DNA from 3 places in the Guptibacillus hwajinpoensis genome. Region 3 is predicted to be linked to each of the others. Evidence: predicted binding sites of a transcription regulator. Region 3 holds the regulator's gene; each other region holds the start of a gene.
What was found. Region 3 encodes CtsR, which represses protease genes until heat stress. Its sites were predicted from a motif close to ATGGTCAATAAAGGTCAAACA; they were not measured.
Positions count from the first base shown of each region.

Region 1: the regulator CtsR is predicted to act here: its motif matches at 2,057-2,077, upstream of clpP (ATP-dependent Clp endopeptidase proteolytic subunit ClpP).
Region 2: the regulator CtsR is predicted to act here: its motif matches at 1,135-1,155, upstream of ABFG93_RS08195 (ATP-dependent Clp protease ATP-binding subunit).

Region 1 covers NZ_CP156674.1:2,899,657-2,902,938, reverse strand. The annotation lists gene rpoN (RNA polymerase factor sigma-54) at 1-691, opposite strand, end outside; gene ABFG93_RS15010 (hypothetical protein) at 881-1,162, shown strand; tRNA gene ABFG93_RS15005 (tRNA-Arg) at 1,309-1,387, opposite strand; gene ABFG93_RS15000 (hypothetical protein) at 1,586-1,972, shown strand; gene clpP (ATP-dependent Clp endopeptidase proteolytic subunit ClpP) at 2,137-2,721, shown strand; gene ABFG93_RS14990 (HPr family phosphocarrier protein) at 2,763-3,017, opposite strand.
Region 2 covers NZ_CP156674.1:1,603,008-1,606,289, reverse strand. The annotation lists gene mnmH (tRNA 2-selenouridine(34) synthase MnmH) at 1-474, shown strand, start outside; gene ABFG93_RS08200 (hypothetical protein) at 437-901, opposite strand; gene ABFG93_RS08195 (ATP-dependent Clp protease ATP-binding subunit) at 1,259-3,282, shown strand, end outside.
Region 3 covers NZ_CP156674.1:2,093,796-2,097,077, reverse strand. The annotation lists rRNA gene ABFG93_RS11045 (23S ribosomal RNA) at 1-529, shown strand, start outside; rRNA gene rrf (5S ribosomal RNA) at 685-801, shown strand; gene ABFG93_RS11035 (CtsR family transcriptional regulator) at 1,270-1,731, shown strand; gene ABFG93_RS11030 (UvrB/UvrC motif-containing protein) at 1,768-2,304, shown strand; gene ABFG93_RS11025 (protein arginine kinase) at 2,304-3,282, shown strand, end outside.

The DNA.
Region 1 (3,282 bases), 810 kb from region 3:
CAGGCACTACAAAAGAAGCCTTTTCAAAAAACCATTTTGAACCCGGACGAGGATCAAGTGTTGCAATCAGATCAGCAGCTCGCTGTATGTCTTCAATCGATACACGATACTGTTTAGAAAGTTCTTTGTATTTCTTACTTGCTAACGCTTTCAAATTTTCACTCACTAAATTTCTAGCCAGTTCATGCATAGTTCCAGTTTCATTTAATTGTAAATAAAGACATTCCGACAACGAACGGGCTCCTATGCCAACAGGGTCGAGCAATTGAACATGCCGAACCGCTTCTTCTAATTCACTATCACGCACCTTAAGGATCTGCATCACTTCAAAGTCATTTATTCTTAGATAACCTGTCTCATCAATATTATCGATTAAATAATGGACAATTCCTGCTATCTTTTTGGATAACTTTAAACATCTTGCCTGTTCATGAAGCTCATCATGCAAACTTCTTCTTGTTTCGGCATATTCAATTGGATCCTGTTTTACTCCGCTATAAGAGCGCCTGGAAGATCTGACTCCCCTATCCCACGACGGGGTTTGTAATTCGATGAGAGGATTTTCAAGCGCCTGTTCTTTTACATACTCCATTAATTCTGCAGTAGAATACTGCAAAATGGAAATCGCTTGTTGCAACTGGGTTGTCATGACAAGTTTCGTTGTCTGCTTTTGTATCAATCCTAATTCCATCGCAATCCCTCCACTTTCATCATACTATAATGCTTCAGCTTATGGTATGGAAAAAGAGATAATGACCAGAATTTTCAGTTATTTACCCGTTCCATTCGACACTATTTTCTATCATTTTGATGAATATGCCCTTCACATTGTCACATTTCTACATAAACTGTTCTATAGAGAGAAAAGGAGGCAAAAACCATGGATTTAACTGTTTATGGAATTGCTTTGCTTCCAGTCATTATCGGAGTTGTACACCTCTTCAAGATGTTTGGTTTTCCGGCAAGGTTCCTCCCATTGCTTTCAATTGGGATCGGAATTGTAATGAGCTATATTTATGTGGAACCGGAAAATTTGAAGAAAGCCTTTTTAATAGGGTTATGGCTTGGACTATGCGCTACTGGAATGCACTCGGGCTTCAAACACACGATGAATGGAGCAAATAGCAAAGGACAAAACAGTGAAGAAGACAAGCCAAGTTAGGAAGCCATTGAACATTAGAGTGGACGAGTTCTACTCTTCTTTTTTTTGCAAGAATCGCGTGCAACCGATGGCTTTAGAAGCAAACCAAAGCATATACTATAGAAAAATCCCCACCGCATCAGCGATAGGGATTGGAAATATGTATATGGTGCGCCCGGAGGGATTCGAACCCCCGACTGACGCGGTACCGGAAACCACCGCTCTATCCTACTGAGCTACGGGCGCGCATCTTAAGCGCAAGGATAATTATACGTGATCATTTTTTATTTTGCAAGATGCTTTTTCGCTTCTATCCTGCCTTTCACCTGCAAAACAAGTCAAAGAGTCCCGCTTCTACTTTTTACCTTCCCTTATGTTCTTGACGTCTCAATTGTCTCATAGTAAGGTTACACCAAACACACGTTCTTATAGGCGGTGACTTTCATGTTCCAATTAAGTAAAGAAGAGTCAGAGGCAATACGGAATTATTTGTTGCTTCCATACTTAAAAAGAGTGCTGGAGCTCGATACGAAATGGATTCAGCATTCAAAAATGAAGCTTCCACGCCCTTACCTGGAACTGATTCGTTATGCCTTTTCACTTGCTTCTTCTGATCTAAAGCATGCGAAATCCATTCTTCATGACAGGGGAATTCGTGTTTCGGTAGAAGATACTAAAGAGGATATTGTCATTTGCAAGGTATACTGCCGCGGCTATAATCAAACGTACCGATACACCTCCGTTCAAATTAGAAACCAGGTTGAAAGAAGAATAACAGCTTACTTTTTAGCGGACAGCCGCTTTAAAAAAAGGAACACTCCCTCCGTTTAAAATACAGGGATGCGGGGAAAATGGATGTAGGTGGACAGGGGTATTTAGCTCCCTTTAAAACTTTATGAAAATTGAACAGCACATCATTTGACCTATATTGACCTTTTAGGTATGATGAACGTACAGCAACTACATATCCAACGAATATAAGGGAGGAATTTAGAATGGTTTTAATTCCAACGGTAATTGAACAAACAAACCGCGGTGAAAGAGCGTACGACATTTATTCTCGTCTTCTTAAGGACCGTATCATTATGCTCGGAACAGCGATTGACGACAACGTTTCAAACGCAGTAGTAGCTCAGCTCTTGTTTCTTGCAGCTGAAGACCCTGATAAAGACATCTCTCTTTACATCAACAGCCCGGGTGGCTCAATTACAGCCGGTATGGCGATCTATGATACAATGCAGTTTATTAAACCAAAAGTTTCAACCATCTGTATTGGTATGGCAGCTTCAATGGGCGCATTCCTACTAGCCTCAGGTGAACCAGGAAAGCGTTATGCACTTCCTAACAGTGAAGTTATGATTCACCAACCGCTTGGTGGTACACAGGGTCAAGCGTCTGATATTGAAATCCATGCGAAGCGCATCATTCAAATGCGTGAAAAGCTTAACAAGATTCTTTCTGACCGCACTGGTCAACCGATTGAACAAATTGATCGTGACACAGACCGTGACCGTTTCATGGAAGCAACCGAAGCGAAAGAGTATGGTTTGATTGATGAAGTAATGGAGAAAAAAGCATAAGCAGCTTAAAAACGCCTTTCCCAATTGGGAAAGGCGTTTTTTTAGTCTTTTTGAACAAAATCAATCAGTGATGAAATAGCGTCTTCTTCATCGTTACCTTTAACTGTAAGTACCACTGAAGCTCCAGTACCAACAGCAAGACTCATAATCCCCATAATGCTCTTTGCATTTACTTTCTTTCCATCTTTTTCAAGAAAAATGTCTGAGTTGAATCGATTGGCTTCCTGCACGAAAAGCGCCGCAGGTCGTGCTTGTAATCCTGTATCCAATGTAACGACCACTTCTTTTTGAACCACTTGTCCATTCCTCCTCTTATTTCAAACAGCTGATAAGAAAAGCGCAAGTGCCCTTTTAGGTCCAACAAGCGCTAGAACCTTTCGATTTGAACATGTGTTCAGAGCGAAAGGTCAAGCGACTCGGAAAACCTGGGCCCTGGAGCTCGACATCACTGAATTCTATACTTTCTTATCTTTTAAAATAAGTAAGCGCTATCTTAACCTCAGAAAAATTTAGAAAAACGTGTTTCCACAAAATGATCGTGGAAGTCGTTTTTCTTATCCC
Region 2 (3,282 bases), 490 kb from region 3:
TATCACCGGTTAGAAGAAATTGGTGATACGCCATATTACATCATTGAATCAGAAAGCAAGCGACTTGGAAACATTATTATTCCTGACTTTATCCTTGAAGGAAAACAAGAAGGGACGCGTATGCAAGTCCACGCCCCGCTTTCTTATCGAATCCAAAAGATCCTGAATACGTATCATCCTGAACAGCACATAGAAGAAATCACAAAAGGTATTAATAAAATCGAAAAACGTTTTTCTGATGAAGAGCGGGTTGATATTTATGCAGCACTTCAAAAGCATGACTTTGCTACGATAGTAGAGAGGCTTTTGATTGACTACTATGATCCTCGTTATGAATATAAGGCATTTGAAAATGAGGGTGAGATTATCAACCTTACGTATCAATCCCTTGAGGAAGGGTGTCGGCTTGTCCAGAATGAAGTGGATCGATTGGAAACTAAGCTTCGATCAGAAGGCGAGAAAGTTTCGCTTTAATGGATTTTCTTTGTTCTGGAAGTTGTTCGTTGTTGTACCGTTCAATTAGATCGTCAATTCGCTTAAAATAGAGATTGCCTACCCAAGCGACATAACTTTTGTATACGTGTGACTTTAAAAATGTAACAAGCATGTTTTCTTCCGGTCCGAAGTAATATGTTTTATCATCGAAGAAAGTGGAAAAGCAACTGAATGAAAGTTTTGTAAATGAGTTGTCCATTTCGTACCGAAACTTGTTTAATGCATCAGGAATGAGGCGAATGGTAAATACATCGTCATTATCAAACATTTCTCTCGGTGTTGGTAAAATCAAATACGGGTAGTCTCGATCATCAAGGGCTATAAAGAAATCTTCAGGTGACTCGTGACAGGTAGGCACTCGTTTGACGGTCGATTCAACAATCAATTGATAGACTGAATCATTCATTTGTAATCCTCCCTTTGTAATCTATCACCATTGTTGCCGGACTAGTAAACTTGTATACCCTTTGTCGAAAAGTAGTTTAATACAATCTATTATCCACATCCTGAAAAAATACCTTTATTTCAAATATTACATTTAAAATCCTGGGTTAATCTACCCGGGTTTTTGTATTCCTTAGTGTATAGCTCAATTAATACCTCAGCAAAGATGTAAAAAAATGATAAGCAAAGTACTTGAAAGTCAGAGATGGTCAAATTATAATAGGGTTACAAGGTCAAAGATAGTCAAAGTCAAAGAAGGCATCTTTAACCTTTAGACCAATTTAATTCGTTAAGATTATATATATAAGGAGGCCTTCATATGCTTTGTGATCATTGTCATCAAAACTCAGCGTCAGTTCAGCTTAATGTTCAATTGAACCAGAACAAGAAACAGGTTCATCTTTGTAGTACGTGTTATGCAAAAGTGATGAATGGTCAAACTGCGTCATCACCAAAAGGACAAATTGATGAATTCTTCCAATCATTTATGAATAGCTCAGGATCCAGTGGATTTACTAATGAGCAGGAGAAATATCAAACTGAAACAAACGGGAAAGGCGGCTTACTTGATGAGTTGGGAAGGAATCTTTCCGATGCAGCGAAAGCAGGTTTAATTGACCCTGTTATTGGCAGGGAAGATGAAGTGGCGCGTGTAATCGAGACACTTAACCGAAGAAATAAAAACAATCCAGTCCTAATAGGGGAGGCAGGTGTAGGTAAAACTGCCATTGCTGAAGGTCTCGCGCTTCGCATTTCTGAAGGAAAAGTACCTTCAAAGCTCAAAAATAAAGAAATCTATTTACTCGATGTAGCTTCTCTTGTTTCCAACACAGGAATTCGTGGGCAATTTGAGGAGAGAATGAAGCAGTTGATTTCTGAGTTGCAAACTAGAAAGAACATTATTTTATTCGTTGATGAGCTTCATCAAATTGTAGGAGCAGGGTCAGCTGAAGGGTCAATGGATGCAGGAAATATTCTGAAGCCCGCACTTGCTAGAGGAGAGCTCCAGCTTATCGGTGCTACTACCCTAAGAGAATACCGCCAAATTGAGAAGGACGCTGCGCTTGCACGTCGTTTCCAGCCTGTCATGGTGAACGAACCATCTGTAGATGAAGCGATTGAAATCCTTAATGGCCTTAAGCCGAAATATGAAGAGTATCATGAAGTAAATTATACAGATGAGGCGATCAGAGCCTGTGTTACTTTGTCTAACCGATTTATTCAGGATCGTTTCCTTCCAGATAAAGCAATCGATTTACTTGATGAAGCCGGAGCGAAAATGAATTTAACGTTAGTAGAAACTAACCATGATGAAATACAGAATCGTCTACAGAATATTGCTTTAGATAAGAAAAAAGCAACAGATGCAGAAGATTACGAACGTGCTGCTAAGCTACGTGATGAAGAATTGAAGCTTGAGAAGCAGCTTGAGCAAACTCTAAACCATACAGCTCAATCAGATGCAGTTGTGGATGTAGAGGCTATTCAGCAAATCATTGAAGGAAAAACAGGTATTCCTGTTCAGAAACTTCGTGCAGATGAACAAACGAAAATGAAAAACCTAGCTGACCGACTTAATGCAAATGTTATTGGACAGGAAGACGCAGTTAATAAAGTTGCTAAAGCCATTCGAAGAAGTCGTGCAGGCTTGAAACGACAAAATAGACCAATCGGCTCGTTTTTATTCGTAGGACCAACGGGTGTTGGGAAGACAGAGCTATCGCGATCTCTTGCAGAAGAAATGTTTGGCGACCGTGAAGCGATGATTCGACTTGATATGAGTGAATATATGGAAAAACATTCCGTTTCCAAGCTAATTGGTTCACCTCCAGGTTATGTAGGTCATGAAGAAGCAGGACAATTAACTGAGAGAGTCCGCCGTAAACCTTATAGTATTTTGCTAATTGATGAAGTTGAGAAGGCGCATCCTGATGTCCAGAACATGTTCCTGCAAATTCTGGACGATGGAAGGTTAACTGACAGCCAGGGCAGAACAGTTAGCTTTAAAGATACAGTTATTATTATGACAAGTAATGCTGGAACATCAGAACGCAAAATCACCGTTGGTTTTGGATCAGCTGACAGCTATACAGGAGTGATGGAGAGCCTTGGAGGTTACTTTAGACCAGAGTTCTTGAATCGTTTTGACGGTATTATTCCGTTTAAATCTCTTGAACAAACGAATCTTGTCACAATTGTTGATCTCATGATTAATGAGTTAGATGACAGTCTTGTAGAACAGAATATTTCGCTAACCATTAGTAATGAGGCAAAAACGAAACTTGCAGAACTTGGTTACAATCCACAATTCGGAGCTCGTCCTCTTCGACGAGTGATCGAAGA
Region 3 (3,282 bases):
GACGAAAGTCGGGCTTAGTGATCCGGTGGTTCCGCATGGAAGGGCCATCGCTCAACGGATAAAAGCTACCCTGGGGATAACAGGCTTATCTCCCCCAAGAGTCCACATCGACGGGGAGGTTTGGCACCTCGATGTCGGCTCATCGCATCCTGGGGCTGAAGTAGGTCCCAAGGGTTGGGCTGTTCGCCCATTAAAGCGGTACGCGAGCTGGGTTCAGAACGTCGTGAGACAGTTCGGTCCCTATCCGTCGCGGGCGCAGGAAATTTGAGAGGAGCTGTCCTTAGTACGAGAGGACCGGGATGGACACACCGCTGGTGTACCAGTTGTTCCGCCAGGAGCATAGCTGGGTAGCTACGTGTGGAAGGGATAAGTGCTGAAAGCATCTAAGCATGAAGCCCCCCTCGAGATGAGATTTCCCACAGCATTAAGCTGGTAAGATCCCTTAGAGATGATGAGGTAGATAGGTTCGGGGTGGAAGCGTGGCAACACGTGGAGCTGACGAATACTAATCGATCGAGGGCTTAACCTAAAAACGAAAAGCGAAGTGAGCCGTTTGGCTCACGGACCTGGACATATTGGAAAACGTTGTACGTGCTATCTAGTTTTCAGGGAATACCTGAAACAAGGAAGTTTGATTAAGGTGCACCACGTCCTGTGGTGAACATTGAACTAACATCCTGTTAGTCTAGTGACGATGGCGAAGAGGTCACACCCGTTCCCATGCCGAACACGGAAGTTAAGCTCTTCAGCGCCGATGGTAGTTGGGGGATCTCCCCCTGCAAGAGTAGGACGTCGCTGGGCAACTGAAAGAAAGTCAGAGATCAATAGGGTCTCTGGCTTTTTTGTATGGTTTAATTGAAAGCATTTAGCTAATTAATCCCCTTTAAACCAGAATCGCGGATAAACCTACTATTTCTTGAGTACAAGAACCTCATCCGCCATCTTCTTCAGGTAAATCTGCCCCCTATCACCATACCATCATATTTGTCTTTTCCACATATAAAACCCAAATAAGAAGTTAGCATTGCGTTTGAGTAGGGTATTCATACTAAATAGTAAGAATGCTCACTAGATCTATCTAAGCTAAAGACTAATAAACAAATTCATATAAAAAGAGAATTATGAGTCTTTAAACCAGCAGAATTGGTAAAGCTTTAATAAGAGGCAGGTGATAAGCGTGTCTCTTTGCAATCCATATTAAACGCGTTATAATATACTCAACGTCAAATATAGTCAAAGTCAGTATGGGGACGGAGAGGAGGGAACTAAGTGAGGAATGTTTCCGATATAATCGAAGCTTACTTAAAAAAGATATTAACCGTCGATGGCAGGGATGCAGTTGAAATTAAGCGAAGTGAGATTGCAGATAAATTTCAGTGTGTTCCCTCGCAGATTAATTATGTAATCAACACACGCTTTACGATTGAAAAGGGTTATATTGTGGAAAGTAAGAGAGGTGGAGGGGGTTATATAAGAATTGTTAAAGTTAAACCCGAAACCCATGCTGATTTAATCAATGAGATGCTTAATATCGTAAAAAATCAGGTTCCCCAAGTAGTTTCTGAAAATATTATCCTTCGTTTGCTTGAAGAAGAGGTAATTTCGGAACGAGAAGCGAAGTTAATGTTAAGCGTACTTGATCGTACTGTTATTACTATAGAGTTACCATTACGAGATCATTTACGAGCTAATATGTTACGTGCCATGCTCACAGCTTTAAAATATAAATAATAATGATTATGCAGGATTGATGAGGAGGGTTGCCTTATGACGTGTCAGGAATGTGGTGAGCGCCCTGCTACGCTTCATTTCACTAAAATAATTAATGGTAAAAAAACAGAATTTCATATATGTGAAAAGTGTGCTAAAGAAAAAGGTGAAGCTGAGCCAGGCACTAACCACTTCTCTATCCATAACTTATTATCGGGATTACTTAATTTTGAAACTCCAATTGGCGAAAGCCCTGCCCAGTCGTTTTACAGTGAAGAGCAGGCCCATTGCCCAAAATGTGGGTTAACGTATCAGCAATTCACTAAAATTGGTCGGTTTGGCTGTTCTGAGTGTTACAAAACCTTCGAGGACAAACTCGATCCCATACTTAAAAAAGTGCATGGAGGAAACATGGCTCATGCAGGGAAAGTACCTAAACGAACTGGAGCAGCCATTGAAATCGAGCGTGAAGTTCAGAATCTCCGCAGTAAGATGAAAGAATATATCCACAATGAAGAGTTTGAAAAAGCTGCGGAAACAAGAGATTTAATTCGTTCCCTTGAACAAAAAGCATCACGGGGAGGGGGAGAATAATGTCACTTCAGCGATTTATCAGTGAAGCCGTAAGTCCATGGATGAAAGATGAAGGACCTGATTCTGACATTGTCATGAGTAGTCGTGTCAGATTTGCTCGTAATCTAAAGGATTACGTCTTTCCGATCATTTCTAATCCAGAGCAAAACTTAGAAGTTATTAAAGAAGTTAGAAGCCAATTTCATGATGCTCCTGATGAACAAATTGGAGATCTTGAATTAATTGAGATGGAAGCTTTAAAACCGATTGAAAAACGCGTTCTCGTTGAGAAGCATCTGATCAGCCCTAACCTCATTGAGCATTCTAAGAATGGAGCAGTTCTGCTAAGCGAAAATGAAACAGTTAGCATCATGATTAACGAGGAAGACCATTTTCGTATCCAGTGTCTTGTAGCTGGATTTGAGCTCAAGAAAGCGCTCAAGCTCGCTAATTCCCTTGATAATTGGATTGAGAGTAAAGTTGATTATGCTTTTGATGAACGAAGAGGGTACTTGACCAGCTGTCCGACGAATGTAGGAACTGGAATGCGTGCTTCAGTCATGTTGCATTTACCAGCGCTTGTTTTAACCCAGCAGCTGAATCATATTATCCCTGCTATTAATCAACTTGGGCTAGTCGTGAGAGGTAGTTATGGAGAAGGAAGCGAAGCATTGGGTAATATTTTTCAAATCTCCAATCAGATAACTCTGGGTAAAACAGAAACTGATATTATTGAAGATTTACAAGGTGTTGTTATGCAAGTCATTGAGAAAGAAAGAGCTGCGAGACGGGTTCTCCTTGATAACTCCAGGATTGAACTCGAGGACCGTATCTATCGTTCACTTGGTGTTCTTGAAAACAGTAGAATTATACAGTCTAAAGAAGCAGCAAAATGCCTCTCAGATGTTCGAATAGGAATCGATATGGGACTTGTAAAAGGGTTATCTAAATCTATTCTAAATGAGCTGTTAATTTTAACGCAGCCTGGCTTTCTTCAGC